DNA from 3 places in the Sinorhizobium mexicanum genome. Region 3 is predicted to be linked to each of the others. Evidence: riboswitches for the same ligand, from Rfam matches in the RefSeq annotation. Region 3 holds a riboswitch; each other region holds the start of a gene.
The links. Region 3 has a riboswitch for thiamine pyrophosphate ahead of thiB (thiamine ABC transporter substrate binding subunit). Riboswitches for the same ligand answer to the same signal wherever they lie in the genome.
Positions count from the first base shown of each region.

Region 1: it holds a riboswitch for thiamine pyrophosphate, as region 3 does, so the genes downstream of both, thiD (bifunctional hydroxymethylpyrimidine kinase/phosphomethylpyrimidine kinase) here and thiB (thiamine ABC transporter substrate binding subunit) in region 3, are expected to answer to the same signal.
Region 2: it holds a riboswitch for thiamine pyrophosphate, as region 3 does, so the genes downstream of both, thiC (phosphomethylpyrimidine synthase ThiC) here and thiB (thiamine ABC transporter substrate binding subunit) in region 3, are expected to answer to the same signal.

Region 1 is NZ_CP041241.1:1,122,949-1,133,497, reverse strand. Features, by position in the region: gene FKV68_RS29405 (putative N-acetylmannosamine-6-phosphate 2-epimerase) at 1-1,177, shown strand, start outside; gene FKV68_RS29400 (extracellular solute-binding protein) at 1,231-2,562, shown strand; gene FKV68_RS29395 (carbohydrate ABC transporter permease) at 2,618-3,484, shown strand; gene FKV68_RS29390 (carbohydrate ABC transporter permease) at 3,488-4,309, shown strand; gene FKV68_RS29385 (GlcG/HbpS family heme-binding protein) at 4,427-4,846, opposite strand; gene FKV68_RS29380 (acyl-CoA thioesterase) at 5,206-5,721, shown strand; gene FKV68_RS29375 (hypothetical protein) at 6,047-6,484, opposite strand; gene bdcA (SDR family oxidoreductase) at 6,736-7,449, opposite strand; gene FKV68_RS29365 (TetR/AcrR family transcriptional regulator) at 7,523-8,116, shown strand; TPP riboswitch at 8,273-8,375, shown strand; gene thiD (bifunctional hydroxymethylpyrimidine kinase/phosphomethylpyrimidine kinase) at 8,489-9,283, shown strand; gene FKV68_RS29355 (hypothetical protein) at 9,514-9,723, shown strand; gene FKV68_RS29350 (polysaccharide biosynthesis tyrosine autokinase) at 9,971-10,549, opposite strand, start outside.
Region 2 is NZ_CP041241.1:142,625-153,173, forward strand. Features, by position in the region: gene FKV68_RS24825 (ABC transporter ATP-binding protein) at 1-33, shown strand, start outside; gene melA (alpha-glucosidase/alpha-galactosidase) at 54-1,427, shown strand; gene FKV68_RS24835 (adenylate/guanylate cyclase domain-containing protein) at 1,662-2,918, shown strand; gene FKV68_RS24840 (hypothetical protein) at 3,201-3,509, shown strand; gene FKV68_RS24845 (thiamine phosphate synthase) at 3,548-4,153, opposite strand; gene FKV68_RS24850 (thiazole synthase) at 4,150-4,923, opposite strand; gene thiS (sulfur carrier protein ThiS) at 4,926-5,123, opposite strand; gene thiO (glycine oxidase ThiO) at 5,120-6,130, opposite strand; gene thiC (phosphomethylpyrimidine synthase ThiC) at 6,133-7,959, opposite strand; TPP riboswitch at 8,060-8,171, opposite strand; gene FKV68_RS24870 (DUF427 domain-containing protein) at 8,317-8,700, shown strand; gene FKV68_RS24875 (helix-turn-helix domain-containing protein) at 8,721-9,608, opposite strand; gene pobA (4-hydroxybenzoate 3-monooxygenase) at 9,798-10,549, shown strand, end outside.
Region 3 is NZ_CP041238.1:4,191,857-4,202,405, reverse strand. Features, by position in the region: gene fdxA (ferredoxin FdxA) at 1-108, shown strand, start outside; gene FKV68_RS19780 (CarD family transcriptional regulator) at 519-1,088, shown strand; gene FKV68_RS19775 (RNA polymerase factor sigma-32) at 1,536-2,402, shown strand; gene ampC (class C beta-lactamase) at 2,542-3,732, opposite strand; gene FKV68_RS19765 (M48 family metalloprotease) at 3,910-5,355, opposite strand; gene thiQ (thiamine ABC transporter ATP-binding protein) at 5,786-6,514, opposite strand; gene thiP (thiamine/thiamine pyrophosphate ABC transporter permease ThiP) at 6,511-8,139, opposite strand; gene thiB (thiamine ABC transporter substrate binding subunit) at 8,147-9,166, opposite strand; TPP riboswitch at 9,218-9,333, opposite strand; gene FKV68_RS19745 (GNAT family N-acetyltransferase) at 9,515-10,000, shown strand; gene FKV68_RS19740 (thiamine diphosphokinase) at 10,088-10,549, shown strand, end outside.

The DNA of each region.
Region 1 (10,549 bases), on a different replicon from region 3:
GAAGGGCAAGCTGACGATGGCCGATTGCTCCTCGCTGGAGGATGCCACGCAAGCGCTCGCCGCCGGCGTGGACTTTGTCGGCACGACGCTATCCGGATATGTGGGTGGCCCCGAACCGGTCGATCCGGACATAGACCTCGTTGCGGCGATGCGGAGGCTTACCCCCTACGTCATTGCCGAGGGACGCATCCGCTCGCCGGAACAGGCGGCCGCCGCCGTCAAAGCCGGCGCCTATGCCGTCGTGGTCGGGTCGGCTATCACCCGCACGGAGCACGTAACGGCATGGTTTCATGAAGCCTTGGCGAAAGCCTACACCAGGCAGGATGGAAGGTCTGCGGAAACCGTGCTTGCGGTCGACATCGGCGGCACCAAGACGATGGCGGCGCTGGTCAAAGGCACCGTTATTGCCGATGAGATTCTCGTTCCGACGGCACGCGAGGCGGGGCCTGACGCATGGCTCGAAGCCGTTGCCGAGCGTACCGCGCAATGGCGCGGCCGTTATGCCCGTATCGGCTTTGCGGTCACCGGTCTCGTTCAGGACGGGCGTTGGTCGGCGCTCAATCCGGCGACGCTAGGCATTCCCCACGGCTATCCCCTGGTCGACAGGGCGACACGCCTGTTCGGCAAGCCGGTCTTCGCCATGAACGACGCGCAGGCAGCCGCCTGGGGCGAATACAAGTTCGGCGCCGGCTCCGGTGAAAACCTCGTCTTTCTGACCATCTCGACCGGGATTGGCGGCGGGATCGTCATCAACGGACGGCCGCTGCCGGGGCTTGCAGGTCATTTCGGTCTCATTCGCGGCCCGTCGCAGGGTCGGTCTCCCTTGGAGGACGAGACGTCCGGGCGGTGGATCACAGTGGAGGCGCTGAAGGCCGGCCACGAAGCGGAGGCCGCCAAGGTTTTCGAAAATGCGAGGCAGGGCGCGCCATGGGCGCGGGCGATCGTTTCGCAATCTGCGCTGCGCGCGGCAACGCTCTGTCGCGACATTCAGTTGATGCTCGATCCGAACCAGATCGTCATCGGTGGCGGGGTCGGTCTTGCTGCCGGCTACATCGATGAGATGCGCGAACATCTGAAGGATGTTGCGCCGCGTCTCGCCCCACGTCTCGTCGCGGCCAAGCTCGGCGGCCGCGCCGGCATCATCGGCGTCGCCGACCTCGCGGGAGAGGGCGGGTAGCGGCGCTGCTTCGCATGCATTCGAACCGTCAAAAGATAAGAAAGGGAACAACGATGAAACTGAACAGGACGTCTTTTCCGGCTGCGGCCGTTCTTCTCGCAAGCGTTGCCCTGCCGGGCATTTCCCATGCAACCGTCACAGTGCTCGGTTGGCCGGGCGGTTCGGAGGAGACCGCCTTGCGTGCGACCGTCGAGGCCTATAACGCCCAGTCGGGCATTGCCGACGCAGACAAGGTCGAGCTGCTCTTCTTCAACCGTGACGGCTTCTTCGACAAATTGCAGGCGGACATGGCGGCCGGCTCCAACGCCTTCGATGTCAATCTCGTCGCGACCTATTCGATCGGCCGTTATGCGCCTTACATGGAGCCGGTCGATCTCGGCGCCGACGCTGGCAAGGTATTCGGCGAGTCCGTGCTGAAGACGATGCAGTTCGACGGTAAGCAGTATGGCGTGCCGACCGACCTGTCGTTGCACTTCATGTACTACCGCAAGGACCTCGTCGACGCGCTGATGCAGGACGATGCCGCCAAGAAGAAATATGCGGAAATCGCCAAGGAGCATCTCGGCAAGGATCTGCAGCCGAAGGATCCCGATAGCTGGACCTGGGACGATTGGGCGGCGACGACGCTTTATTTCAGCAAGCAGGTGAACTCCGACAGCCCGGTGCGCTACGGCACGGTGCTGCAGATGAAGAACCTGCTCTTCAACATGATGGTGTTCCAGTCTCTGCCGCGTTCCTACGGTGCGGACTGGACGGACAAGGACGGCAACGTCACGGTCGATTCCGACGCCTACAAGACCGGACTGGAGCTTTACAGGAAGCTCTATGACGCCGGTGCCTCGCCGAAAGATTCGCTCAGCTACGAATATGCGGAGACAAACGCGGCCTTTGGCGCCGGCCAGGCGGCGACGGCGCTGCAATGGAATGCCGCGGCCGCCGATTTGACCAATACGGAGAAGACCCCTGCGGTCGCGGCTGTCACCGGCATCGTCGCGCCTCCGGCAGGCCCGAATGGCCGCGCCGACCATATCCATGGGCTCGGTCTCGGCCTCAACAAGAATGCCAAGAACAAGGAGGGTGCCGTCAAGTTCCTCAAATGGCTGGCCACCGAAGATGCCGCTCTGCTTTATGCCCGCAGCGGCGGTTCGCCGGCGCTTGCCCCCGACGTTGCGGCCAAGGTTTCAAACGAGCGACCGGACCTCGTCAAGCTCGGGGAATTCGCCAGCCAATACGGCTACGTGATGAACGGCGCCACCTCGGCAAACGCGCTTTCGATCTACGAGCTGCAGGCAAAGGAATTCACCGGCTACTGGGCTGGCCAGCAAAGTCTGGAAGACGCATTGGCGCACACCAAGACCGGCATGCAGGATCTGCTGAAGAAATAATTTTGAGCCGGACGCTGGGCAAGAGCCTGGCGTCCGGCGCATCTGGCGGATGGAAATGGCTATCGTAAACCGCGCCGAAGGCAGAGCCTATCTCACACCGCTCGTGGGTTTCCTCCTGTTTTTTCTGGGTTTTCCTGCGGCGGTCAATCTGGTCTATTCGATTTCGACGGTCTCATTCGAGACATTGCGCAGTCCGAGCCTCAGCGGTTTCGGCAATTACGCCGCGGTGCTTGCCGACCGCGAATTCTGGGGCGCCGTCTCCTTTTCCATGCGCTTCGGTGTACTGACGGCCCTCGCGGAATGTTTGATCGGACTCTTTCTGGCGGTCTTCCTCACGCCGCTGCTGGCGAGGCGCTCATACCTGATGGCGCCCTTGATGCTGCCGCTGATGGTGGCCCCGGCGATGATCGGACTCATGTACCGGCTCGTCCTGCACGAGTTCGCTGGCCCGGTGCCCTATTATCTGTTCGAATGGTTCGGCGACAGCCCGGCCTTCCTCGACGTCGACAACGCCTTCCGCACGCTGCTCGTTGTCGAAATCCTGCAGTGGACGCCATTCGCCTTCCTGCTCTTTTACATGGCCTATGCGGCGATACCGCTCGAGGTTCGCGAAGCCGCCTCGCTCGATGGCGCGTCGGCCCTGAAGGCGCTCTGGTGGATCGAACTGCCGCTGATGCTGCCGACGCTGGTGATTGCCTTCTTCATCCGCTTCATCGATGGCTTCCGCGTCTTCGACAACGTCTACGCACTCACCGGCAGCGGGGCGGGCGGATCGACGACCTCACTCTCGATCTACATCTACCAGGCCTTCTTCAAGGGCGGGGCGATCGGCAAGGCTGTTGCGGCATCCGTCGTCCTTTTCCTGGCGTCGCTCGCCGTGCTTTACGGCCTCAACTGGATAACAGGCCGCGGGAGGCGCTGACCGATGCTCAACCTGCTGCGCTGGCTTGTCTTCTCGATCGTCGTGCTCGCGATGAATTTTCCCGTCCTCGTCACGGTGATCACGTCCCTCAAGAGCGCGCGCGAACTGTCGTTCAATCCTGGGTTCTGGATCGGCGAGCCGACGCTTGAAAATTACATGCGGGTGCTTGGCGAGACCGATCGCTTCAACATCTACGGCTATCTCTTCAACAGCACCGTCGCCTCGCTGATCGGTACGGGACTGGCGATCGCGCTCGCCTTTCCGGCCGCCTACGCCATCGCCCGAAGCGAAGCGGGGAATCGCACGCTGCTGCCGCTCATCATCAATTTGCGTGCTGTGCCGCTGATCATTTTCGCGATCCCGCTCTATATGATGTACCAGTGGCTGGGGCTGCTCGACACGCAGCTCGGCCTCGGCCTGATCCTGACGATCGTCAACACGCCGCTGGCGCTCGTCATCCTCGTCAATGCGATCTCCGACGTGCCGTCCGAGCTGGACGAGGCGGCAAAGATGGACGGTGCCAGCTCCCGGCAGGTCATGCTGATGATCATCCGTCCGGTGGTGCGCCCGGCGCTCGTCACGACCTTCATCTTCGGGTTCATCACGGCCTGGAACGAATTCCTTTTCGGCCTGATGCTGACGACGAGCCGGGCGGTGCCGATGACGGTCGGAGCGTCATTCTTCTTCGCCGCCAGCGGGGGAGGCGTGCAATGGGGCACCGCCTCAGCCGTCATGGTGCTCGGGGCACTGCCCCCCGCCTTGCTGGGTCTGTTGATGTACCGGCAGATCTCGGCGTCTTTGACCGCGGGTGCAGTGAAGGGTTAGGCCGGCGACTGCTGCTTAGATTATTTCATTGTTTCATTGAAACAGCGAAATAATCTAACTCTTTGAAACTACGCAATTCCGGACGGAAAACCGTTACACACTTTTCCTGAAATTGCTCTAGACCGGATCGGCGTCGATTGCCTTCAGCGCGGCGCGAGCCACCTCGAAATCCTGCTCGCTCGTGCCGGAACCGACGCCGATAGCGCCGGCGAGTTTGCCGCCGAAGCGAATGGGAAGGCCGCCTGCAAGATGCGTCACGCCGCCCTGCGATGCGATCCCCGCGGCAACGCCGAATTCGACCGCCATTGCGCCTGTCGGCCCGTTGATCGAGGCTGCGGTGCGGGCCTTTGCGCGAGCCGTATGCATGCTCAGGTATTTCGCGCCGTCCATGCGGATGCTGGCGATCGTCTCGCCGCTCGCATCGACGATGAAGACGCATTGCGGGACGCCCATCGTTTCCGCGTGGCGCACGGCCGTCGCCAGGGCATTGATTGCGCCTTCGTGGGCAAGACTGATTGTCTCTTTGTAATTCGCCATTGTTTTCTCCTTGTTCGCCACGAGCCTACAATGACAAGCGAAAGTGAGAATGCTCGTGTTCGGCGAAGCACTTTCGCTGCTGGGGAACAAGTCAGAGTGTCGCGGTGGCTTGGTGACCGGAGACTATGTCGCGATCGGTGAGCAGGGAGGTCGTGGTGTTACCGGGCGGGGCCACAATTTGCAGCGTTCGCCGGTCAGCCGTTGGGTTGTCGCGTCAACAGCCAGACAGGTGCTATCTATGTGTATCCTTAAGTTATAGCCGGTTTAAGGATAGAAACAGCCAGCGTTCAAGGCGGTGTTCGATTGCGCATCGGATCGGAAGCACGGCGCAATAGAGGCGAAACGAAAGGATAGAGCCCATGACATCGACGGAACAGGATGCGCGACGCCTTGAAATGACGGTTCTGATGACGCCGGACATGGCCAACTTCAGTGGCAAGGTGCACGGCGGCGCGCTTCTGAATCTGCTCGATCGGGTAGCCTTTTCCTGCGCCTCCCGCTTTTCCAAGCAATATGCGGTGACGTTGTCCGTCGACCAGGTGATATTCAAGGAGCCCATCCATGTGGGCGAACTGGTAACCTTCCGCGCCTCGATCAACTATGCCGGCCGCACGTCGATGGAGGTCGGCATTCGCGTGGAGGCGGAAGATATTCGTGCCGGTACCCGGCGGCATACCAACTCCTGCTATTTCACCATGGTCGCGGTGGACAGCGGGGGCCGCCCGGTGGAGGTGCCGCAATGGCGTCCGGAGACTGCAGCCGATCAACGCCGACATCGTGCGGCCGAGTTGCGCCGGACACTGAGGCGTGAGTTCGCCAACCGGCTGGAGGCGGTTGCGAAAACGGGTCGCGACGTGGAGGGACCGGGGGACTGAGACGATGCCACAGCAGCAAGGGCACGATCTCGACGCGACGCTGTTTTGATTGCCGCACGAGCGGATTTCTGTCGCGAAGGATGTTGGCTTATCTCGCAGGGACCACGGCGGCCAATTGCCACCCATGCGGCCGCGATCGACGAAATCCCGCGCGCATGAAGAGGCGGGGCCACAGGCGGGCCCCGAACCCAGGAGACCAAACGTTCTCATCCCGGCCGAAGCGGTCGGGTTGATGCAGATAAGCCAGCCATAAGCATCTGCTTTGCGGTCAGGCCAAGCGGCCAACCGCTTCAACCATCAGGCCGCAGAGCGTGGCCGGCTGGCCTCAACCGACAAATATGGCGCGCAAACGCGCGAACAGGCCTGTCTGCTTGCCGGCTATCGCCGAGCGGATGTGACGGGCCGCCGTCGCAGCGCTTACCGTAGCACCGAAGTGGCAATAGCAGATAACCCTGTGCAGTTGCTCGTCGCTCAGTTCGAAGAACCGCTTTGCTTCGCCATAAGTGTCATTTTCCATTCCGGCTGCGCGCAGGACGGGGTCCTTGAATGCGACCGAGATCGGCGAGTCGTCGCCGCGCATGGTCGCACGCACTCTGGCCGGCTGGTACTCGGTCTCGTGCAGCGTCGAGAGGTGTCTGTGCGGAATTTGTTCGAGGAGTTCCGCCCAGCGTTCCAGACGCTCTGCGCGCGTTGTAAGCCGGCGCGGGAAGTCCTGCTTGACCTCTGCGACGATCTGCAGTTGCTCGAGTGCATGGTGCTTCATTTTGGCCTCCATTCAGACGATAGTTGCTCCGCCCCAGTTCCGAATTCAGCCCACTATAAAAGTGACTCTTGCGCGTGCCGAAGTCCAATCACGATCTGTCGTGGAGAGCCGCTTTCACCAAAATGTGCAGCTTTCGCAACGGCGTGGCCTTCTTGCGAGCCTCGTTTTGCGCGTGTCCGGAGATATTGCACACAGGCCACAACCCCATGCCCGGATGCAACCGCCGCATGGGGTCGGATCATGGCCGCGCACTAGGCGCCAAAGCCGCCGTCGATGGTATGAAGCGCTCCGGTCGTGAAACCGGCTTCGGGGCCAGCGAGGTAGGCCGCAAGACCGGCGACTTCCTCCGGGCGGCCATGGCGCTTGATCGCCATGAAGCTGTGCATGAAATCGCTCATCGGGCCGTCTTCCGGGTTCATGTCGGTCGATGTCGGGCCGGGCTGGATGACGTTGACCGTGATGCCCTTAACGCCAAAATCACGGGCGAGACCACGGGCCATGCCCTGCACGGCAGACTTGGTCAGCGCATAAGCGGCACCGCCTGCAAAGGGCATGCGATCACCGTTTACCGAGCCGACGATGATGATGCGACCGCCTTCGGGCATCTGCCGCGCGGCCTCGACCGCCGCGTGATAGGGTGCGCGCACATTCACGTCGATCATCCGGTCGACGGCATCCGCATCCACCTCCAGAGGATCGCCGAGAACCAGGGTTCCTGCGTTCACAACGAGGACGTCGAGCGCGCCTTGATCCTTCACGACCTTGATGACGGCATCGCGGTCCGAAGCATCCGATTGGATCGCAGTCGAGCCCGTTTCCGAGGCCAGTGCCTTTGCCGCCTCGGTTGCCCCGGCATAGGTGAAGGAAACGACCGCACCTTCATTGGCGAAACGCCGGACGATTGCCGCACCGATCCCGCGGCTGCCGCCGATGACGAAGATCTTCTTTCCGCTGAAACTGGTCATTGCTCTCTCCTTGAGAAAAAATGTAGTAAGTGCTACATAATATGAGCAGGAGACGAGCGCAAGGAATTTTGTAGTGCACGATACAAAAAATGCGAAACCGCGCGGTCGGCCCCGTGCCTTTGATGTCGATGAAGCCGTCGGCAAGGCGCAGGCACTGTTCCATCAACGGGGATACGACGCCGTCAGCCTCGCGGACCTGACGGGTGCGCTTGGAATCAATCCGCCGAGCTTCTATGCCGCGTTCGGCAGCAAGGCCGATCTCTATGGGCGTGCGCTCGAGCGCTACGCGAAGACGGAAGGCCTGGACTTCGAGCGCCTGCTTGCGCCGGACAAGGCATTTAACGAAGCGCTGGCAGCGCTATTCGAAGCCGCAGCCGTTGCCTATACGGCGGATCCTGGCGCCACCGGCTGTCTGGTGATCGAAGGCGCGCGCGGCGGAACGGATGCCGTCGCCTGCGATAAGGCAAAGACGCTCTGGCGTCAGAGCCGTCAGCTGGTGCGCGATGCGATCGCCCGCCGAGAGGCAGACCAGGCGGACGAGATCGCCGACTATGTGATGGCTGTGCTGGCGGGGATTTCGGCAAGTGCGCGCGACGGTCTCGACGTTAGCCGCCTGCGCGCGATCGGGTGCTGGGCATCGCGGGCCTTCATGCACGAGAGGACATAGGCACTTCGCGGTCAGTCGTGCTCGAGCTGCATCGCGGTGATCAAGCGCACGCGTGCGGCGAGCGCATCGATGGCGCGTTCGCCGAGTTCGCAGGCAACGAGATTGAGAAGGCTTGCTACTTTGTTGACAGACCGGCGTCGCTGTCCGATACAATGCCGACATTCCGAGGGGAGCACCGGGCGGTGCTGAGACGGCGGTGAGCCGGACCCTTGAACCTGATCCGGGTCATGCCGGCGTAGGAACGGGAACAGCACCCTTGAAGGCGCTCTCGCCACTTCTTCGCGATTTCCTGGATCTCCGTGATGTTCCAATCTGGAGACCGACAATGATGCTCAATCTTTCGTTTCTGCCTGTTGTCGAGGTGCAAGCCCGATGACGGCGATCGCGCTGACCATAGCCGGTTCCGATTCCGGCGGCGGGGCAGGCATTCAGGCTGACCTCAAGACATTCTCCGCGCTCGGTGTCTACGGCGCCAGCGTCATCACCGCCGTGACGGCTCAAAATACGAAGGGCGTCACCGCCGTCGCCGACCTTTCACCGGAAATCGTCGCGGCACAGATCGACGCGGTCTTTGCCGATCTCGACGTCGCTGCCGTCAAGATCGGCATGGTCTCGCGCCAGGAGACGATCGCCGCCATCGCCGGCGGGCTGCGCCGCTTCGGCAAGCAGGCGGTTATCGATCCGGTCATGGTGGCGACCTCCGGCGACCGGTTGTTGCAGCCGGATGCTGTGGCGACGCTGACGGAGGAACTCTTGCCGCTGGCGCTGGTCGCCACTCCGAACCTGCCCGAAGCCGCATTGCTGACCGGCCGTTCGATCGCCGAGGATGAAACGGAGATGGCGCGGCAGGCCGAAGTCATTCTGACGACCGGTGCCCGTTCGGTGCTGCTCAAGGGCGGCCATCGGACGGGCAGCGAAGCAACTGACCTCTTTTTTGACGGCACGACGCTTATCCGCCTCCCGGCAGCCAGGATCGAGACGAGCAACGATCACGGCACGGGCTGTACGCTTTCGGCGGCCGTCGCTGCCGGCCTCGCGCTCGGACGGCCGTTGATCGACGCGGTGCGCGAGGCGAAGGCCTACCTGCATGCTGCGCTTTCCGCGGCGAATACCTTGTCTGTGGGCGAAGGACGGGGGCCCGTGCACCACTTCCACCGTTGGTGGTGATATGGGGATGGCAGGGCATTATCGAAGCCGCATCCCAACACAGCCGCCGCCTCGGTGTCGCCATTGTTGCGATGCAACATGTTTTCGTCCAAGGTTAACGGATGACCGCGTGATTCCTAAAACGTAGCCGATTTACGGATAAAACAAGCGGCAATTTAAATCGCTTCAGCGGCCTTTGCGCGTCTCAGGACGCGCGGCGCTGTAGCCGGTTCCACGAAGGCAGAGGATAGATGCAGTTCCTTGCTCGTCGTTTGGAAGCGTTCAACCGAGACGAATTGCCGGACTGGCGCCGATCGCCGACGGTGCTGGGTCGCGCGCTGCGGCTCGTTCCGAGCCTCTTGGAGTTTTCCCTGTTCTATCTCCTGGCGTTCGCCATCCTCGCGGGCGTGGTGGCACTGATGGCGCTGGCCTGGATCTTCAGGGTCGATCGAAAGCCGTAGTAAGGACGTCTCGATCAGACGAGAAATTTCAAGGATTTAGATCATTTTATTGACCCAATAAAGTAACGAAATGATAGGCCTTGCGGCGTGCGTAGCTACCTACCGCATGTTTCCTTAGAGCAATTCCAGGAGAAGTGTGTAACGGTTTTCCGTCCGGAATTGCGTAGTTTCAAGGAGCCGATTCTAAGGATAAAAACATGCAGCGTCGCGCGTCGACGCTGCATGGCAGATGCGGGCATCCATTAGCTCACGCCGCGGGCCGGTCCCCGCTGATCGAATGCTCGACATAGTATTTGCCGTAACGGTGTCGATATTTCTCGACGCCGCCGAAGTCGCTGTACTTCGAAAGCTCGTCCATGTCGGTCTTGTTGAGGATGACCCCGAGCACCTTGGAATTGATTTGCGGCTCGGAATGGAGCACGTCGCGCACCAGTCGGGACGGTGTCTTTCCCCATTCGACAACGAAGATGAAACCATCTGCAAGCGGAGCAAAGGCCTTCGCATCCACCACAGGCGCGAGCGGAGCGAGGTCGACGACGACGTAGTCGAACGAACTGCGCGCATTCTCGATCAGGTTTGCCATGGCCGCCGAGGCGAGCAGTTCGTGGCTCTGATGGGGTTGATGGTTGGACGCCCCGCCGCCGACAGGGAAGATCGCAAGTTTGGTGCGCTGGTCGACCTTGATGCCGGCGGGCCAGGTGGCTTCACCCATCAGCGTCTCGACGAGCCCCGTGCGGGGGGCGGGCGTGATCATCTGGGTGAGGCCGGGCTTGCGGATATCGCCATCGATCAAGAGCGTCCGCTTTCCGCTGGCGGCCAACTGCGC
Region 2 (10,549 bases), on a different replicon from region 3:
CTCGTCAGGGCCGCCTTCGATGTAGCCGCATGAGCTTCAAACAGAGGTATCCCATGACCAGGCAACCCAAGATCACCTTCATCGGCGCCGGCTCCACCGTCTTCATGAAGAACATCATCGGCGACGTGCTTCAGCGCCCGGCGCTTTCCGCCGCCACCATCGCGCTGATGGACGTGAACCCGGAGCGTCTCGCAGAAAGCGAGATCGTCGCCGGCAAGCTCGTGCGCACGCTCGGCGTCAAGGCGAAGATCGAAACCCATTCGAACCAGCGCAAAGCGCTCGAAGGGGCCGACTTCGTCGTCGTCGCCTTCCAGATCGGCGGCTACGAGCCTTGCACCGTCACCGACTTCGAGGTGCCGAAGAAATACGGTCTGCGCCAGACGATCGCCGACACGCTCGGCGTCGGCGGCATCATGCGGGGCTTACGCACCGTGCCGCATCTCTGGAAGATCTGCGAGGACATGCTCGCCTGCTGCCCCGAGGCGATCCTGCTGCAATATGTCAACCCGATGGCGATCAATACCTGGGCGATCGCTGAGAAATACCCGACGATCCGCCAAGTGGGGCTCTGCCATTCGGTGCAGGGCACGGCCTTCGAGCTCGCCCGCGATCTCGACATTCCGGTCGAGGAAATCCGCTACCGCGCCGCCGGCATCAACCACATGGCCTTCTACCTGAAGTTCGAGCACCGGCAGCCGGACGGCAGCTATCGCGACCTCTACCCGGATCTTATCCGTGGCTATCGCGAGGGCCGCTTCCCGAAGCCCAGCCACTGGAACCCGCGCTGCCCGAACAAGGTGCGCTACGAGATGCTGACGCGGCTCGGCTATTTCGTCACCGAGAGCTCGGAGCATTTCGCGGAATACACGCCCTACTTCATCAAGGAGGGGCGTCCGGATCTCATCGAGAAGTTCGGCATTCCGCTCGACGAATATCCGAAGCGCTGCATCGAGCAGATCGAACGCTGGAAAGGCCAGGCGGCTGCCTACAAGGAAGCCGAGACGATCGAGGTCAAGGAGAGCCACGAATATGCCTCCTCGATCATGAACTCGGTCTGGACCGGCGAACCCTCGGTCATTTACGGCAACGTCAGGAACAACGGCTGCATCACCTCGCTGCCGGAAAATAGCGCCGCGGAAGTGCCTTGCCTGGTCGATGCTTCCGGCATCCAGCCGACCTATATCGGCGCGCTGCCGCCGCAGTTGACGGCGCTGATCCGCACCAACATCAACGTCCAGGAGCTGACGGTCCAGGCGCTCGTGACCGAGAATCGCGAGCACCTCTATCACGCAGCGATGATGGATCCGCATACGGCCGCCGAACTCGACCTAGACCAGATCTGGTCGCTCGTCGACGACCTGCTTGCGGCCCACCGCGACTGGATCCCGGAATGGGCGCGTGTTTCGAAAAAGGTTCAAGCCGCCTGACATTTCTCCCGGTCAGGCGGCAAGAAAGCCCCGGAACGATCGTTCCGGGGCTTTTCCACAACCGGCCCCTTAAAAATCGTGCCACGGTGCGCCACATTACCCAAAGTATATCCTGCATGTTTGCTCAAATCGGTGTCGATTGGAGGATAGGAACATGTAGCGATCGGAAGCGCCACAGCGGCCTCTATGCGTCCGAGAGGACGCGAGCGCCGTCGGCGATGATGGAGTGTCGCAATGCAGTCGCTATTGAATCCAAGCCTCGCCGAGGCGCGCCGGGACGACGCAACCCGGCCGATGCAAGGGCGGAAAATCGTTGATTGGCTGATCAACGAGACGCGCGGCGAGCGTTTCATCGACAACATCTTCGTCGAAATGTGCGAACGGCTGGTGGCGGCCGGCGTGCCGGTCGCTCGGGCCTCGCTTCATTTCAGGATTCACCATCCGCAATGGATCGGCGCGCGAATCCTCTGGCGGAAAGGGCTGTCGGAGGCGGAACTGCAGACTTATGAATACGGCATCGAGGATACGGAGCAGTATCTGAACAGCCCGCTGCACGAGTTCAACAACGGCGCGCCGGAGGTGCGGGCGCACCTCGACGACCCCGCGGCGGGCGGCCCGCAATACCCCCTCTATGATGAACTGCGCGCCAGCGGTCTTACAGACTATTTCATCTGGCCGCTCGAGCACACGCTCGGCAAGCGGCATGCGGTTACCTTCGCCAGCGACAGGCCGGGCGGCTTCAGCGACGACGACATGGCAGTCTTCGCCGATCTCCTGCCTGCGCTGGCGCTGGTCAGCGAGATCAGGCTGAAGAACCGCTTCGCCCGCACGCTGCTGGAGACCTATGTCGGGCCGCATGCGAGCGAACAGATCCTGGCCGGCGCGACGACGCGCGGCAGCGGGGTGACGGTCGGCGCCGCGATCCTGATCTGCGATCTCCGCGATTTCACGAAACTGTCCGACCTTTGGCCGCGGGACGACGTGATCGAGCTGCTGAACGGCTATTTCGACGCGATGTGCGAGCCGATCGAGCGGCATGGCGGCGAGATACTCAAGTTCATGGGCGATGGCCTGCTGGCGATTTTCCCGCTGAGCGATCCGATGGCCTGCAGCAATCTTCTCAGCGCGATCAGCGAAGCGCAGGCGGCGCTTGCCAGGTTGAACGAAGAGAACGTGCAAAAGGGCCATGAACCGCTCGGCTACGGCATCGGCGTCCATGTGGGCGACGTGATGTACGGCAATATCGGCTCAAGCAAACGCCTCGATTTCACGGTGATCGGGCCGGCCGTGAACATCGCTTCCCGCCTCGAAAGCCTGACAAAGGTGATCAAACGGCCCATTCTGCTCTCCAGGGCCTTCGTCGAAATGGCCAGATGCCAAGGCGAGTTGGAAAATCTCGGCTCCCATCCGGTAAGGGGGCTCGACGAGCCGATCGATGTCTTTGCCTTTTCCGGCAATTTCGCCTCGGCGGATTCGACTGCAGGCGCGTAGTCTTGGGCGAACGCCCAGGCTGACGGTCGCCCTTACCGAAAAGGCAAGCGAAAGCAACGTGGCCGGCCTGCCGGGAACTTATGCGTTCCTCATGTCTTTGGGATGAGTGACGTATCGATTTCCTATGCGACTTCGGGTCACGGTGGCGTGGAACGGGACACCGTTTTTGGTGCGGCGCCGCCTTCAGAATTCCACAGTTGTCGCGTCAAGCGAGGTCGCGCCCGACCTGGCGATGAGTATCGGCCAGCTTGGCGGCCGATGTTTTCCAGCGAGTAAGAGACGATGAAGATCAAGAACGGCTTTAGGATTACCTGGGGAGCCAGCCGAAGCCTGCCAGTCGAGTATTTCGTCCTGGCGAATGTGCAATTCGAAGGAAGAGTCATCGGCCATCTCGCCGGCCGTCCGATCCGCGAGACAGCCGTCGACGGTGACGGGCTTCGCTATCGCTTCGTCGGTATTGCGCCGCGCGACGAGCGGGGCCGGTTCGATGTCCAATCGCTCCAGACCGGGGAATGGATCGTCGAGCCCGGGCTGGTTTACGCTCAGGATCTAAAGCTGGCCGCCGACAGAGGCGCGAATCGTGCGGCGTGACGCCGATCGTCCACAGCGCATCTCTGGGAGCGCGTGGTTCAGCGCCAGCGCGCGGTCTTTTCGATCCATTCCCGTGTCCGGCTCTCGGGGTGGGCATTCAGCGTGATGTCGGTGACGACGGCAGCGCTGTCTGCGCCGTGGGCGAAGACCCCTTCGAGTCGATCGGTGTTCAACCCCCCGATCGCGACCAGCGGAAGCGGCCGCACGCGCTCGCGCCAGGCGGAGATGCGGGCAAGCCCTTGCGGCTCCCATTTCATCTTCTTGAGGATCGTCGGATAGATCGGACCGAGCGCCACGTAGTCGGGTTTGGCGGCGAGCGCGGTTTCGAGCTCCGTCTCGTCATGGGTGCTGAGGCCGAGCTTCAGCCCGGCGGCGCGGATCGCCGCGATGTCGGCCACGGCGAGGTCTTCCTGGCCGAGATGGACGAAGTCGCAGCCTTCCTCGATCGCGATCTGCCAGTAGTCGTTGATGATCAGCTGGCAGCCATTGGCGGCGCAGATCGCTTTGGCGCGGCGGACCTCGCTTCTGAGTTCCGGCTCGGCGCGGTCCTTGATCCGAAGCTGCACCAGGTTCACGCCGCGCGGCACCAGGCGTTCGATCCAGTCTGCACTGTCGACGATGAGGTAGAACGGGTCGAGTTTCACGAGAAGACTGCCTTTCCGATGACGGGGGTCGAGGGCACGGCCATGTCGCGCGGTTCAAGCATGCCCGCTTCGAAGGCGGCGCGGCCGGCGTCGATCGCCTTGGCGAAGGCTGCGGCCATCAGCGCCGGATTGCCGGCGCCGGCAACGGCCGTGTTGAGCAGCACCGCGTCGTAGCCGAGCTCCATCACGATCGTTGCATGTGAGGGCCGGCCGATGCCAGCATCTACGATCAGTGGCACGTCGGGAAAATGCGCGCGCATGGTTCGAAGCGCCGCGATGTTCTGCGGGCCCATGGCACTGCCGATCGGCGCGCACCAGGGCATCAGCACCTTGCAGCCCGCTTCGACCAGCCGTTCGGCAACGACGAGGTCGTCTGTCGTATAGGGAAAGACCTCGAAGCCTTCGCCGGCGAGGATGCGGGCCGCCTCGACAAGCCCGAAGACGTCCGGCTGAAGCGTATTGTGATTGCCGATCACCTCGAGCTTGATCCAGTTCGTACCGAAGACCTCGCGCGCCATCTTCGCCGTCAGCACCGCTTCCGATACGGAATGACAGCCGGCCGTATTCGGCAACACGCGCACGCCGAGCTCGCGGATGAGTTCGAAGAAGGCGCCGCCCGAGCGGCCGCCGGCCGTTTCACGACGGAGCGACACCGTGACAACCTCCGTGCCCGCCTGCCGGACGGCATCGGCGAGGATGGCGGGGGAGGGGTAGCGCGCCGTACCGAGCAGCATGCGCGAGCCAAGTTCCTGTCCGTATAATGTCAGCATCTTCAGCCTCCCTTCATCGGCGAAAGAATTTCGATCCGGTCGCAATCATTGAGCCGATGGCTTGCCCTGTCAGTCCGGTGAACGAGTTCGCCGTTGACAGCGGTTGCGAGCCAGTCTCCTTCGTATTCGAGCGCCAGCAGCAGCTCCGACAGCGTCTTTGCGCTGCTCTCCAAGGTCTCGCCGTTGACGATGTAGGTCATTGGGTTGCTCCCTGTCGGAAAGGAGGATTGGGTGAGAACGGCGGATGCTCCGCTCCGCAGAGCTTTTCTGCGAGCTGCCGCGCCATGGCGGGGGCAAGCAGGAAGCCGTGGCGGTACATGCCGGCGATCGCGAAGCCGTCGTCGCGGTCGAGGACGCGTGGCAGGTTGTCTGCAAAGGCGGGCCGGACACCGACGCCCATCTCCACGACGCGAGCCTCGCCGAAGGCGGGATGAACTGCGTAGGCGGCGTTCAGGAACTCCATCACCGAGCGGGCGGTGATCGGCCCGTCATCATCGGTTTCGATCATGGTCGCACCGACCATGAAACGGTGGTTGTCGCGCGGCACGATATAGAGCGGGTGGCGTGGATGAAGCAGGCGGACAGGCCTTGAGACGCTGATCTCGGAGGTTTCCAGAAAGAGCATCTCACCCCGCACACCACGAAGGCCGGTCGTGGTGGCAATCGCCGCCGCGCCTGTGCATTCGACCACTGCCGAGAAGGACGTATCCGACGGCAGATCGGGGCTCCCGAGATGGAAGCGGACGCCTCTCTCGACGAGCGCGGTGTAAAGGCCGTCCATTGCCTTTCGCGGATCGAGATGGGCTTCTTCGGGAAAGAACAGCGCGCGCTCGAACCGGCCCGCAAGGTCCGGTTCGAGCTCTCCGATCGTGTTGCCGCCGACCCATTCGTATCCGCGGGTGCGGGCGGCGAAGCGGTCGAGCTCACCGCTGTCCCGTCCCGCGGCGATAACCAACGTGCCCCTGCGGAACACTTCGCCGGGGACGGCTTCTTCCCACCAGTCGGCCGCGGAAAGCCCGAGCGTCAAGACCGCTTCACCGGCCGCTTCGCGTTCGCAATAGGGCGCGATCATGCCGCCGGCATAGCTGGAAGCGCCGGCGCCGACGTTTTCCGCCGTATCGATCACCTCCACCGCGATGCCGCGGCGGCTGAGCTCGAAGGCGGCGGCAAGGCCGGCGACGCCGGCTCCCTTGATCAATACCGTCATTCCTACTCTCCCGGCTGCGCTTCTTCGCCGACCGGCATATAAAGATCGCCGCCATCGCGGTATTTGGCCGCCATGGCCGCGAGGCCCTCCTTCTGCGCCTCGGCACGGATGTCGTGGGAAATCCGCATCGAACAGAATTTCGGGCCGCACATGGAGCAGAAATGCGCGACCTTGTGCGCCTCCTTCGGCAGAGTTTCGTCGTGGAAGCTGCGTGCGGTCTCCGGGTCGAGCGAGAGATTGAACTGGTCCTCCCAGCGGAATTCAAAGCGCGCGCGCGAAAGCGCGTCGTCGCGGATGCGCGCGGCCGGGTGACCCTTGGCGAGGTCGGCGGCGTGGGCGGCAATCTTGTAGGTGATCACGCCCGTCTTGACGTCGTCGCGGTCGGGCAGCCCCAGATGCTCCTTCGGCGTCACGTAGCAGAGCATGGCGGTTCCGAACCAGCCGATCATCGCCGCGCCGATACCCGAGGTGATGTGGTCGTAGCCGGGCGCGATGTCGGTCGTCAGCGGGCCGAGCGTGTAGAAGGGCGCCTCGCCGCAGACTTCAAGCTGCTTGTCCATGTTCTCCTTGATCTTGTGCATCGGCACGTGACCGGGGCCTTCGATCATCACCTGGCAGTCCTTCGCCCAGGCGATCTTCGTGAGCTCCCCGAGCGTCTCGAGCTCCGCGAACTGCGCCTTGTCGTTGGCGTCAGCAATCGAGCCGGGGCGTAGGCCGTCGCCCAGCGAAAAGGAGACGTCATAGGCGCGGCAAATGTCGCAGATCTCCTCGAAGTGCTCGTAGAGGAAGCTTTCGCGATGGTGATGCAGGCACCACTTGGCCATGATCGAGCCGCCGCGCGAAACGATGCCGGTGACGCGATTGACGGTCAGCGGAATGTAGTGCAGCCGCACACCGGCATGGATGGTGAAATAGTCGACCCCCTGCTCCGCCTGCTCGATCAGCGTGTCGCGGTAGACCTCCCAGGTGAGGTCCTCGGCGATGCCGTTGACCTTCTCCAGCGCCTGATAGAGCGGAACAGTGCCGATCGGCACCGGCGAATTGCGGATGATCCATTCGCGGATGTTGTGGATGTTGCGGCCGGTCGAAAGGTCCATGACCGTGTCGGCGCCCCAGCGCGTCGCCCAGACCATCTTCTCGACTTCCTCGGCCATCGACGAGGTGACGGCGGAATTGCCGATATTGGCGTTGATCTTCACCAGGAAATTCCGGCCGATGATCATCGGCTCGGTTTCCGCATGGTTGATGTTGGCCGGAATGATGGCGCGGCCCGCCGCCACTTCCTGGCGGACAAATTCCGGCGTGACGTAATCGGGAACCGATGCGCCGAAGCTCTCGCCGTCGCGCGTGAGCGCCTCCCTTGCCGCCTTGCGGCCGAGGTTCTCGCGGATGGCGATGAACTCCATCTCGGGCGTGATGATGCCGGCGCGGGCATAGGCAAGCTGGGTGACGGCCTGGCCCGGCTTGGCGCGCAGCGGCTCACGGCGAACGGGGAATTCCGGCGTCAGCCTCTCGCCGGTGGCAAAGCCGTTGTCTTCCGCCTTGACGCTGCGGCCCTGATAGGTCTCGACGTCGCCACGCCCAAGGATCCACTGGCGGCGAAGCTCCGGCAGGCCCCGGTCGATGCGGATATCCGCGTTGTCGAGCGTGTAGGGGCCGGAGGAGTCGTAGACCGTCACCGGCGGCTCGCCGGAGGTCGGATGCAGCGCGATCTCGCGCATCGGCACGCGGATATCGGGATGGATCTCGCCGGGCTTGTAGACTTTCTGCGAGGCCGGAAGAGGACCCTGCGTGACCGATGGCGCTGCGAGAGGCTTGATAACATTCATCTTGAGGCTCCAAAGTTTTCGCGTTGGAGACCCAGTTCTGAAGCCGGAAGGATGAAAAGACGCTACGCCGATGGATCACGGGAACACACGGAATCCTGGCCTTCGCACGTCTGCACCGTCCCTACGCCAGTATGAACTGGATCAGGTTCAACGGGTCACTGCGCGCTTTAGCAGTATCTCAGCCCCTTGCCGGGACCCCCCTGGTGAATGAGTGCAAATAGTCACCGATATCGCCGCTGCGTCAACCCTGTTTTTTCGGCGGTTGGCCGGGTGCAGCCCGCATGGACGGTTGCAGCCCTTGGGATGCCGGAGGCCTGACCCTATGTAAGAAGGATCAAAATCCGGAGGTGTTCGCTCATGTCAGACAAGTCGATCAAGATTCCCGGGCCCGATCATCCGATCATCATCGACCACAATCCAGCGCGCGTCGTCGTCAAGCTCGACGGCCGCGTCGTTGCCGATACGCGCGATGCACTGACCTTGCGCGAGGCGTCCTATCCGCCGGTGCAGTATATTCCCCGCAAGGACGTCGACATGTCGCTCGTTGCGCGCACCGATCATTCGACGCATTGCCCCTACAAGGGCGACGCTTCCTACTACAGCGTCACGCCAGGTGGCGAGCGCTCGAAGAACGCCATCTGGACCTATGAAAACCCGCATGCAGCGGTGCGTGAAATCAAGGACCACATGGCATTCTATCCCGATCGGGTGGACTCGATCGAGGAATTGCCGGCGTCTTAGGGCGCAGGGCATACGCAGCGTCACACGCCGAGCTTTTGCCGCTCCGCCATCCGCCACGCGCGCGGCGTAGTTCCGAGGTGACGGACGAAGAAGCGCGAGAAATACGCCGCGTCCGAAAAGCCGAGGCGGAAGCTGATCTCCTGGACGCTGGCACGGGTGAAGACGAGCTCGCGCCGCGCCGCGTTCAAGAGCCTTTCGGCGATCACCTCGTGCACGCTCTGTCCCGTCATCGACCGGACCACGCGGTTCAAATGCGTCTGCGACAGACCGAGTTCGCGGGCGTAGAACGCCGCCGGCCGGTGCGCAAGAACGTGCTGTCGGAGCAGGGCGTCGAACCGCTCCATTCGGCGCTCGTTTTCGCTTTCCGCGGCAGCCGCGTCGACACGCGGCGCTTCTGCCAGCCGCGCCGTCAGCGCCAGCACCGTCGAGAGATAAGCGTCGAGCAGGCCGGTGCGGTGATTGCGCCGCGCCGCCCATTCCTCCGCCAGGCGCTGCAAGGTCTCGGCGACGTAGCGGCCGTCCTCGCTTTCGCCGAGCGGCGTCAGGCAAGGTTTTGCCAGCCATGTACCCAGTCTGCTGCGGCCGCCCGGAGCAGCCGGCAGGTGTGACGCGAGGATCGTGAAAACGAAACCGTCGATGTCGCGGGAAAAGCGGAAGCCATGGCTGACGGTGGGCGGGATGGTGATTACCGCCGGGGGAGAGATTGCCTGCGACGTCTCGCCGAATACGGCGTCGCCCGAGCCCTCGGCGATGTACAGGATCTGAAAGAAGCTCTGATGGCGGTGAAGGCCGATTTCCCAATGGTGCAGGCTGCTGCGCGAGGGGATCGTCTCGCAATGCAGCCAGAAATCAGGCCGTTCTCCGGACTCCTCGCCGTAAAGCTCATATGTCGGGACCGCCCGCTTCATCTTCTTCACCCAGCCGCGATGTTCGATAAGTGCAATTTCTTGGCTGAAATGTCCATTGAGACAAGCCCGGACGGCGCGCAAACTTCCTGACAAAAGACAATTTTTGTGCGGGCGCAACGTGGGGCAGCCGGTCCGCCGGCGGCCAAAAAGTTCGATCTCGCGCACCGCGTGCTCGATGGGAGGAGGTCCATGCGAACCCAGGTCGTCATTATCGGTTCGGGACCGTCCGGTCTCCTGCTCGGGCAATTGCTGACACAGGCGGGGATCGACAATGTCATCCTCGATCGTGCGAGCAAGGATCACATCCTCGGCCGGGTGCGGGCCGGCGTGTTGGAGGAGGGTACCGTGCGTCTGATGGACGAGGCGCAGTCCGGCAGCCGCATGCATGCCGAAGGCTTGCCGCATGACGGCTTTTCACTCGCCTTCGACGGTCGCGACCATCGCATCGATCTCTTCGGGTTGACCGACGGCAAGCGCGTGCTGATCTACGGCCAGACGGAACTCACCCGCGATCTCATGGACCGTCGGGAGGCAACCGGCGCATCGACGCTCTACGAGGCTGCGAACGTAACGCCGCATGATTTCGACGGCGACGCACCCTACGTCACCTACGAGAAGGGCGGCACCACGCACCGCATCGCCTGCGATTTCATTGCGGGCTGCGACGGGTCGCACGGGGTCAGTCGCAAATCGGTACCGGAAAAGTCCATCCGCACCTTCGAAAAGGTTTATCCCTTCGGCTGGCTCGGTATCCTCGCCGACGTGCCGCCGGTTAGCCCCGAACTGGTCTACGCCAACCATCCGCGCGGTTTCGCACTCTGTTCGATGCGATCGATGAGTCGCAGCCGCTATTACATCCAGTGCTCGCGCGACGATAAGCTCGAGGAATGGGACGACCAGCGCTTCTGGGACGAGCTGCGCCGCCGGCTGCCGGCCCACCA
Region 3 (10,549 bases):
CCGAATATCACGGTGAAGCGGGATCCTTTGCCGGAGGCCAAGGAAATGGACGGCGTCGAGGGAAAATACGAGAAGTATTTCTCTGCCGAGCCGGGTCAGGGCGATTGACGCAATCGTCGGCGCTTGGTTCGCCGACGCTGACGAACGGATACAAAAGCGAGGGCCGAAATCTGGGGAAATCCGGCCTCAGCCTCACAATTGTTTGCGTGGCAGCTTGATCGCTGCCATGCAGCAAATTATTGATTTGCGCACTTTTTTGTGATAGCTTCCTATTACTGATCCACCGAGGGTGTTTTTGCGCGCCCGAAAACCATCACGAAAGCAAACGATCTCCACGGCGCGGCTCTTCCCAAATACGCAACGTTCCGTTGCCTGTGACCGCGATTATGAGGCGTTTGCGTTCCGTTGGACGGACCAGGATTGACCCCACCCGGCGGTATCCCCGTCTATCCCGGGCCCGACCGACCCGGCCCCGGCCTTTAAGAGGCCGGGTGCGCAATAGGGAGTTTTTGAAACGAATGACGACCCAGCAGAAAAAATCTTCAACGCGCCAAGGCTTCAAGACCGGTGAATCGATCGTGTATCCGGCTCATGGTGTTGGCCAGATCGTTGCGATTGAGGAGCAGGAAGTCGCTGGCATGAAGCTCGAGCTTTTTGTCATCGATTTCGAGAAGGACAAAATGCGTCTCAAGGTGCCGGTGGCGAAAGCCGTCAGCATCGGCATGCGCAAGCTGTCCGAAACCGATTTCGTCGATCGTGCGCTGAAGGTGGTGCAGGGCAAGGCACGCGTGAAGCGGACCATGTGGTCCCGCCGTGCCCAGGAATACGATGCCAAGATCAATTCGGGCGACCTCATCTCCATCGCGGAAGTGGTGCGCGATCTCTATCGCGCAGAAAACCAGCCCGAGCAGTCCTATTCCGAACGCCAGCTCTATGAGGCCGCTCTTGATCGCATGGCGCGCGAAATCGCTGCCGTCAACAAGATGTCGGAAACGGAGGCGGTACGCCTCGTCGAAGCCAACCTGAACAAGGGGCCGAAGCGCGGCAAGGCCATCGACGAAGACGACGCCCAGGACGAGGCCGCTTAAGCCTCAGGCTATACGACCCGGAAGTCACGACCCAAGAGCCCGGCCCTCGCGCCGGGCTTTTTCTTTGTCCGCTACTGCGGTTCCTTAAATCAAAGTGCTCCAGTGTCCTTTGCGCGTCTTACAAGACGGGCGGCGCTATAGGCTCAGGCGCTGAGCAAAGGCTTATTGCACGAGCGATCGTTCGGAAATCATCGCAAGTGGCGGAACTTTTTGCCCTGGCACGCGTTAGGTATGGCCGGTACGAAGGTGTTCGCCTTTGCTGCCCGGACGATCTTGGTTCTGTGATCTTTCACCGTTTCAGGTTCGTATCTTCGATTTAGGGCGCTGCACCGGTTCTTCAAGTACGATCCTGGCGCTCGCCGTTCCTGTTGCCGGATGCTCCGACAAGCGTTTGGCCCTTCGTGTTCAATCGTTAACGGCGCCCCGGCGCCAGCTACGGAGCGACCGATGAAGACCCTTACTGCCGACAGGCGCATGATCAAGATTGCCATGGATGCGCCGTATCTCGAGCGCGACGAGGAGCATGCCCTGGCGCAGGCCTGGAGGGACAACAACGATCAGGAGGCGCGCAACAAGATCGCCATGGCGCATATGCGCCTGGTGATCGCCATGGCGGCCAAATTCCGCAGCTTCGGGTTGCCGATGAGCGATCTCGTCCAGGAGGGGCATGTCGGCCTGCTGGAGGCGGCGGCGCGTTTCGAGCCAAGTCGGGACGTTCGCTTCTCCACCTATGCCACCTGGTGGATCCGCGCGTCGATGCAGGACTATGTCCTGCGAAACTGGTCGATCGTGCGCGGGGGAACAAGCTCGGCGCAAAAGGCGCTGTTCTTCAACCTGAGGAGATTACGGGCGCGTCTTGCCCAAGGCGACCGGCAACTGACCTCGCAGGCGATGCATGAGGAAATTGCCGCGGCGCTGGGCGTCAGCCTCGCCGACGTGCAGACGATGGACGCGCGCCTGTCCGGAAGCGACGCATCGCTACAGGCCCCTGTCGGCCACGGAGACTCGGACGGCGGCGAGCGGCTCGACTTCCTTGCGAGCGAGGCGCCGCTGCCTGACGAACAGGTCAGCGACATGATCGACGGCGAACGTGCTCGCCGCTGGCTTCATATCGCGCTCGGGGAGTTGAGCGAGCGTGAGATGAAGATCATCCGCGCGCGGCGTTTGTCGGAAGACGGCGCGACGCTGGAGGAGTTGGGCGTCGACCTCGGCATCTCGAAGGAGCGCGTCAGGCAGATCGAGACCCGCGCGCTGGAAAAGCTGCGCGTCGCGCTCGCCGCCAAAGCGCCGGCATTGGCTTCCGGCATGCACTGAACGCAATGCGGAATCGACTGCAGAAATCTGGAGCGCCGTGCGTTCAAATGACCGCATAAAGAACGCTCTCGTACCTTCATTCCAGAGCATCGTATCCGCTTTCAGCGAATCCACGTGAAAGCGGATGGGCTGGCGAAGTCTAGCGTGTACTCGCCGTTCCGAACTCACCGTCCAAGGTCGCCAAGATTCGATAGCCGACCTTTACCCGAGCCGGAATAGGGTAATTCCTGTTGGCCAACACAACGACGCCGATGCCTTTCGCGGGGACAAAGGCGGCATAGGCGCCGAAGCCGTTTGTCGAGCCGGTCTTGTTGATCAGCACGTCGTCTCGTGGTGGCAGTCGCGGCGCAAGCTTGGCCACCTTGTTTGGCTTGAAGCTTAGCTCAGCCGAGTTTCCAGCCAGCAGTTGCTCGAGATCGGTCGGATAGGCATACATCTCCCACCCGAGTCCCTGTGTCATGTCGCCCACCTTGTAATGGCCGACATGCGTTGCGGCGATCGCCCGCTGGAGCGTTTCGTCGAGCTTCGATGCGTCAATATTTGCCTCGACGAAACGAAGCAGATCGGCCGCAGTCGTCTTCACGCCGTAGGCCTCCGAATCCAGAACACCCGGGTTCATCCGGATAGGGTTACCCTCCTTCGCGTGGCCATAGGCGTAATCGCGCATGCGATCCTCAGGAACTCGGATATAGGTCTGCGTCAGGCCGAGCTCCGGGAAGAGCTTCTTTTCCATCAGATCGTCGAACGGCTCGCCCATGCTTTCGGCGGCCAGGTATCCGAACAGCCCGATACTGGGGTTCGAGTAGATCCGATACGCGCCGGGTTCGTAGCTCGGACGCCAGCTTCTGAAATAGCTGATCGCCTCCTCCTGGTGCGCGACGGAATCCGGGAACTGCAGGGGTAAGCCTCCGGCCGTATAGGTGCCGAGTTGGAGCAGGGTGATCCTATCGAAACTGCTTCCGGCGAGCGCTGGCAGATATTTGCTGGCGTGGTCGGAAAGCGAGAAGGCCCCGCGCACTTCGGCGTAGGAGGCAAGGGTCGCTGCGAACGTCTTGCTGATCGAGCCGATCTCGAAGAGCGTCCCGTCGGTGACTTCTTGCCGACCCTCCTTCGAGGCAACGCCATAGTTATAGACGTATCTCTTTCCCTGAACCGTGACAGCGACAGCCATCCCGGGAATGTTGTATTGCTCCATCAAGGGGCGGATCGCTTCGTTCACGACGCGTTCGAGCGCACCTTGATCATCGCTGGCGGCCGCGTGGGTCCATGGATTAAAGAAGAGGGATGCGGCCGCGAAAATTTTGAACGCTGTCAGGCGAATGTTTCTCATTGAACACAAGCCCTGGTGGCTGTGACAATCGATAGCCCCCTACAGCGCCGCGCGTCTAATCGGACGCGCAAAGGACGGACGCTGTAGCACTTTGAATCGCTGCATGTTTTATCCCTAATCGGCGAGATTAAGGAAACATTGCAGCACTCTGGCCACGAAGAAAAGCAATCCGCCACTCTATTCGGAAATGATCTTCACCTTGTCGCCGGGTTTGACGGTGGAGGTGATCTGCATCGCGTTGATCAGGCGGAAGAGATCGAGTTTGCGGTCCGTTCCCATCATCCGGGCGGCGAGCGTCGCCATCGTGTCGCCGGACCTGACCGTTACCACGCGAATGCGTAGCGGTTTCAGCGACTGAACCTCGCCCTGCGTCATGCGGCGGAACGAGCCGCGCAATTGGCTCGCGGTGCTTTCGAGCGCGTTCGATCCTTTGGGGACGGCGGTCAGGAAACGATAGATGCGGTTGTCGATGCGGATCACGGTGACGTCGAAATCCCAGCGATCGGCCGACGCCCGCGCCGTTGCTGCTTCGAGGCCATTGACGGAGATCGGATGAATCGTATCCGGCTGCAAGCCGGTGACCCAGCCGCTGGCGATGTAATCGGTGAGACTGCGCTGCGCTGTGTCGGCTACGCCGTCGAAACGGATCGCGATGTCACCCGGGCCGGTCGCGAGCACCGCCTCGGCCTTGTTGTCGATCTGGAAGCCGACGGGCACGTCGAAGCGAATGCCGAGCTGGCCGTGCAGGAATGTCTGGCCGCGGACATAACCCTCCTGCGGGCTGTCGCCATAGAGGATGCCGTCGATGCCGGCCAGATAGTAATCGCGCCCGCGGTCGCCGATCGAGCTTTCGACGCCGAAGGCACGCGCGTGGCGGCGCGCCAGTTCGACGCGCTGCGGCGCGTTGGGGTGGCTCGACAGGAAGTCGAGGCTCTGGTCGGCTTCCGGGTCGACCGCGGTGAAGCGGGCGTAGGCCGCCATCGAATCAAGAAAACGGGCGGCGGCATAGGGGTCGTATCCTGCCTCGCCGAGCATGCGCACGCCGATCACGTCGGCCTGAAGCTCCTGATTGCGCGAGAAGGCGGCGAGCCGCAGCTTGCCGCGGGCAAGCGCCTGTTTCCCAGCGAGATTGGAGGAAAGCACTTCGGAGACGACCCGGCTCGCGATCACCTCGGCCTCTTCACGCTGCTGGCGCTCGATGCCGTGGTTTGCGGTGACGTGTGCCATTTCGTGCGAGAGAACGGCAGCGACCTCGGAGGCATCGTTGGCAAGCGCCAGGAGACCGCGCGTGACGTAGAGATAGCCGCCGGGAAGCGCAAAGGCGTTGATCGCCGGTGAATTGAGAATGGTGATGCGATAGGACTGCTGCGGATTTTCCGAAACCGCCGTCAGCGCGCCGGTGATGCGCGCCACCAGTCGCTCCGTCTTGGCGTCCTTGTATTCGCCGCCGTAGCTCGCGACGATCCGCGGGTGTTCGCGCGCGCCGAGCTGCGCGCGCGGATCGTTCTTCTGCACTTCCTCGACGATCTGCGGATTTGACGACGGCGAGACGGTCGGCTCGTAGGTCTGTTCAATTACCGATTGGCAGGCAGACAGGAGCGCAGTCGCCAGGAATGCAACCATTAATCGTGCATTCTTGCCGCCGCGTCGCGTCGGAATCCGGCCATCGATGACTGTATGCCTAACCATGCCTCAGCCCGTTCCCCTCCGCCGGCGCGTGCCACAACTAGAGCGCCGACGTCGAAAAAATTCTACTTTTTCAGCCGGATACAGTGTCCCAGCCTGGGTGTTTCAGCCATCATCGTGCTGTAGCGATTTCAGCGCCGTCTGCATAGCTGATCACGGTAGAAATAGTTGCCCCGTGGTATCACAGCAACGGATGCGCGAACATCGCGCCAACCGTCGGATATCCCGCGCGTCGCACAACGCGGCGGTCAAATTGTGGCGAACAGCAATCTGGCGAAAAATTCTCTCCTGCGCCGTGCATGTTTTAAGATGCGCAAGGGCCGCCGGAGCGCTTTGAATCGCTGCGGTGGCCGGCCGACGGCAAACCTCATTCGCGGCCGAGGAAGCGGTTGATCGCCGTGATGTCGCGCCGTTCGACAAAACGATCGACAGGGTCGTGAGCGATGATACGCCCCCGGTCGAGGAAAAGCACCTTGTCGGCGAGCAGTCTCACGTCATCGGGATGATGCGTGATCATCAGGATCGTATTGCCTTCCTCGTCGTGGAGATCGCGCAAAAGCTCGCGCATTTCCGCTCTCATGCCCGGGTCGAGAGCGGCAAAGGGTTCGTCAAGCAGGAGCAGCGGACGGTGGCGGACGAGCGCGCGGGCAAGTGCCACGCGCTGACGTTCGCCGCCGGAAAGCGTCGGCGGCAACCTCCCGCCGAAGCCGTCGAGGCCGACACGCTTGAGTGCATCGGCCACTTTGGCGCGGTCGACGGCGGACAGGTGCAGCGCCGGGTTGATGCCGAGGCCGACATTCGTCGCGGCGTCGAGATGGGCAAAGAGGTTGTGCTCCTGGAAGATCACCGATACCGGGCGTTCGGCCGGCAGACGGCCAGCCATGTCTTTGCCGAGAATATGGACCGCGCCCTGCTCCGGCTCTTCAAAGCCGGCGATCACGTTGAACAGTGTCGATTTCCCCGACCCCGAGGCACCGACGACCGCGACGATCTGCCCGGGCGGAATCGCGCAGTCGAACGCGAGCGTCATCGTTTCGAAACGGACTTCGACATCCTGGAGCGAAAGCGCCGTGGAAACGGAGGCTGGCGAATTCATGCGTCTCTTCCTTCGCGCGCGCCGTCCTCTCCCGCCGTGCCGAGCACGGTGAGGACCAGGCAGATGAGGCCGAGCAGCAATGCAAGTCCCGCAGCATCAGCGGTGCGGTAGCTTCCCATGCGGCTGTAGAGCAGCCAGGGCAAGGTCGTCATGTCCTGCGACCCGAACAGGGCCACCGCCCCAAGGTCGCCGAGGGACAGGGCCATGGCGAAAGAGAAGGCCATGAGCAAGGGTCTTCGCAGCGGTGGCCAGTCGATCCATCGCAGGCGATGAAAGCCCGCGATGCCGAGGCTCGCCGCTAGCCGATCCGTGCGTGCCGCATGGGTGGCCATTGCCGGAGCGAGCACGCGATAGACGAAGGGAAGCGCCATCAGCGCGTTGATGGCGATGACGACGGCCGGCGCAAGACGCGCGACATCGCCGAAGGGGCGCAACAGCAGGAACCAGCCTGCGCCGAGGACGACCGGCGGCACCAGCAGGACGAAGGAGGTGCTCGCGCTGATCATGCCGGTAAACCCCCGGGCGGCGGCTCCCGCCTGTCGTCGCATCAAGGTAACCTGCTGCGCGCGGATCATCACGGCGGTCGCCCCAACGGATATCGCGGCTGAAAGAAGGGCAATCACGCCGCTGGTGGCGAATGCACGGTGGACGGCAGCATCGCGGGCGAGCCTCGGCAAGTCCGCCTGCACGCCGGAACAGGCGATCGCGGCGAACGGCAGCCCGACGAAAACGAGCGCAAGGACGAGCCAGAGCCCGTCGGCGAGTCGTGACTGTCCGCTCATGCCGTCGAACCGCTTCATTGCTTTGCCGGTTGTCTCGCTCTCCGGCGGTGGTGGCGCCAGCACCTTCAGAACGAGAAGCAGCGCGCCCGTCAGGGCGATCTGAAGGGCGGAAAGGGCGATCGCGCGCGGCGGGTCGAAATCGAAGCGCAGCGCCTGGTAGATCGCCACTTCGATCGTGCTTGCTGCAGGTCCCCCGCCGAGCGTCAGCACGATCGTGAAACTGGTGGCGCAGAGCATGAAGATGAGGCCGGCGATGCCCGGCAACAGCCCGCGGATCGCCGGCCACTCGATGAAGCGGAAGATTGCGCTCGACGGCATGCCGAGATTGGCGGTGGTACGCCAGTATTCGCCCGGAATCCGTTCGATCCCCGCAAGCATCAACCGCGCCGCGAGCGGCATGTTGAAGAAGACGTGGCCGAGAAGAATGCCGAAAAGACCATAGATGCTGATCGGGTCGTTGAGTCCGGTCGCGGCGAGGACAGTATTGAGAAAGCCCTGCCGGCCCCAGATCTGAATGAGGCCGAGCGCTGCGACGAGCGCGGGTAGACCGAGTGGCAGCGCCATCAACCTAAGCAACCAGATGCGGCCGGAAAATTTTGCCTGCCGGGCGAGCGCACGCGCCACCGGGATCGCGAAGAGCACGGAGAGGATCGTCGAGAGGCATGCCTGAAGCAGCGTGAAGCGGGTGACGCGCCAGACATAGGCGTCGAAGGGCGCGCCGGCATAGCCGCCGCCCGACTGGGCGAGGAGGGCGACCACGGCTAGGCCGACGAACAGCAGAATGCCGCCGAGGCTGAAGGCCCCGGCGGCAATCGTCATTCGTCTTTCGGCCGCACCGGACAAGCCTGCCTCAGTTCTTGCTCATGGCCGTCAGCCATTCGTCGATCCAGGCCTTGCGGTTGGCGGCGACCTCCTCGGAAGACATCAGGAATGTCTTTTCCGGCTTGACGAGCTTGCCGAAGGCGTCCGGCAGGGGTTCCCTGGTTGCCGAAACCGGCATCATCCAGTTGGTCGTCGGAATGATCGACTGGAATTCCGGGCCGGTCATGAAGGCCAGAAACTCCTTGGCGAGTTCCGGCTCCTTGGCGTTCTTCGTCACGCCGGCCACTTCGATCTGGATATAGTGGCCCTCGGCGAAGGGTGCGGCCTGATAGCGTTCGGTGTTTTCCGCCACCATGTGGTAGGCGGGCGAGGTGGTGTAGGACAGCACCATCGGCGCTTCGCCCTTGGTGAAGAGGCCGTAGGCTTCCGACCAGCCGGGGGTCACGGTCAGCACCCGGTCCTTGAGCTTGGACCAGGCAGCGGCCGCCTCGTCCCCATAGACCGATTTCATCCAGAGCAGCAGCCCGAGGCCCGGCGTGGAGGTGCGCGGATCTTCGATGACGATCTTTTGTGAAGGATCGCCGTCGACCAGTTCCTTCAGGCTCTTCGGCGGCGTCTTCAGGGTTTCGGTATCGTAGATCACGGCGAAATGGCCGTAGTCATAGGGAACAAAAGTGTCGTCGGAGAAGCCGCCCGGGACCTTCAAGGCTGCGGTGTCGAGACCGTGCGGGGCGAAGAAGCCCGTCGCCTTGGCTTCGGCGACGAGGTTGGTGTCGAGGCCGAGCACGATGTCCGCCTTCGATTGCTCGCCTTCGAGCTTCAGCCGCGTCAGAAGCTCGACTCCGTCGGCGACGCCGACATAATTGACGTCACAGTTGCAGGTTTTCTCGAAGGCCTCGGCGACCTTTGCGCCAGGGCCCCATTCGCTGATGAAACTCTCATAGGTGTAGATCGTCAGCGTCTTCTCGGCGGCACTGGCGCCGAACGGCAAAGCCGCGGCGATCGTCGTAATCGCCAGCCGGCGAAGCAACTTGGTGTAAATGGACATGACGGGCACCTCTCTCCCTGTTGGTGATGTTGCGGGAAAAGGAGGCGCATCGGTCCGATCGCTTCTAATCCCTCCGCCGGTATGAGCCGGATCAGGTTCCGCGGGTTGGCTTGGGCCTCTCAGCCTTGGTTCCATGAAGCGAACCGAAGGCACCCCGTTAGAGCAGCAAAGATTTAGCTTTCGGCGGCAGGTCTGGCAAGCCGAGTTTCGGCGGAAACGTTTGCCGTCCAAGCCATCTGCGCTATTAGACCAAACACTTGTCGGCGGCGTTTGTTCGCCTGCAGCAGCAATTCAAAGTGCTACAACGTCCTTTGCGCGCAAAGGACGTTGTAGTGGGGGAGGGTTCTCATGCCAGACATGCTCGTTCGTCTCTACGCCTTGCCTGAAAGGCGTGCTTCCCGGCTCGGTCCTGGCGTCAGCATTCGCCGGGCGATGGCTGCGGAACGCAGGATCGTGATCGCCTGGATCGAAGAACGGTTCGGCGCCGGTTGGGTCGGCGAGGCCGAGGCCGCCTTCTCCTCAACCCCGGCGCGGATCCATGTCGCCGTTCACGAGAACCGGATCGTCGGCTTCGCCTGCCATGACGTGACCGCGCTTGGCTTCTTCGGGCCGACAGGCGTCGATGAAGCGATGCGTGGCCAGGGGATCGGCGAGGCACTGCTTATCGAAAGCCTGATGGCGATGCGCGCCGCCGGTTACGGCTACGCCGTTATCGGCGGTGTCGGTCCTGTCGATTTTTACGCCCGCGCGGTCGGCGCGGTGGAGATACCGGATTCGACGCCGGGCATCTATGCGGGCATGCTTTTTCCCGATGAAGACCCGTCCGGAACCTGATCCGCGCAAATTGCGTTGGCGAAACGGCGGCCGGAAACTGCTTTCGGCCTTTTCCTTGCTTGCCGCTTTGCGCTATGGGCTTCTGCCATGACTGGATCACCCTTCACCATCCTTCTCGGGGGCGCGCTCACCCGCACCGAGCGACTTGCGAGCCAACTTTCCGGCAGTCGCTTCATCGCGGCCGACGGCGGCATGCGCCATGCGAAGGCGCTTGGTATTGTTCCCGAGCTCTGGGTCGGCGACTTCGATTCGACCGACGACGCCTTGCTGGCCGCGTTCGCCGCGGTGCCGCGCGAGAGCTATCCAGCCGCCAAGAGCGCGACCGACGGCGAAATCGGCGTCGAGGCGGCGCTTGCGCGGGGTGCGACGTCGCTGATCTTCGTCGGTGCCCTCGGCGGCACCAGAAGCGACCATGCCTTCCTGCATCTGCTGCGCGCCGTGGCGATCGCCGAAGAGGGGTTGCCGGTGCTGATGACCTCCGGCGAGGAGGAAGCCTATCCCTTGCTGGAGGGCTCGGAGGAGATCGACCTTCCCAAAGGCAGCCTCTTC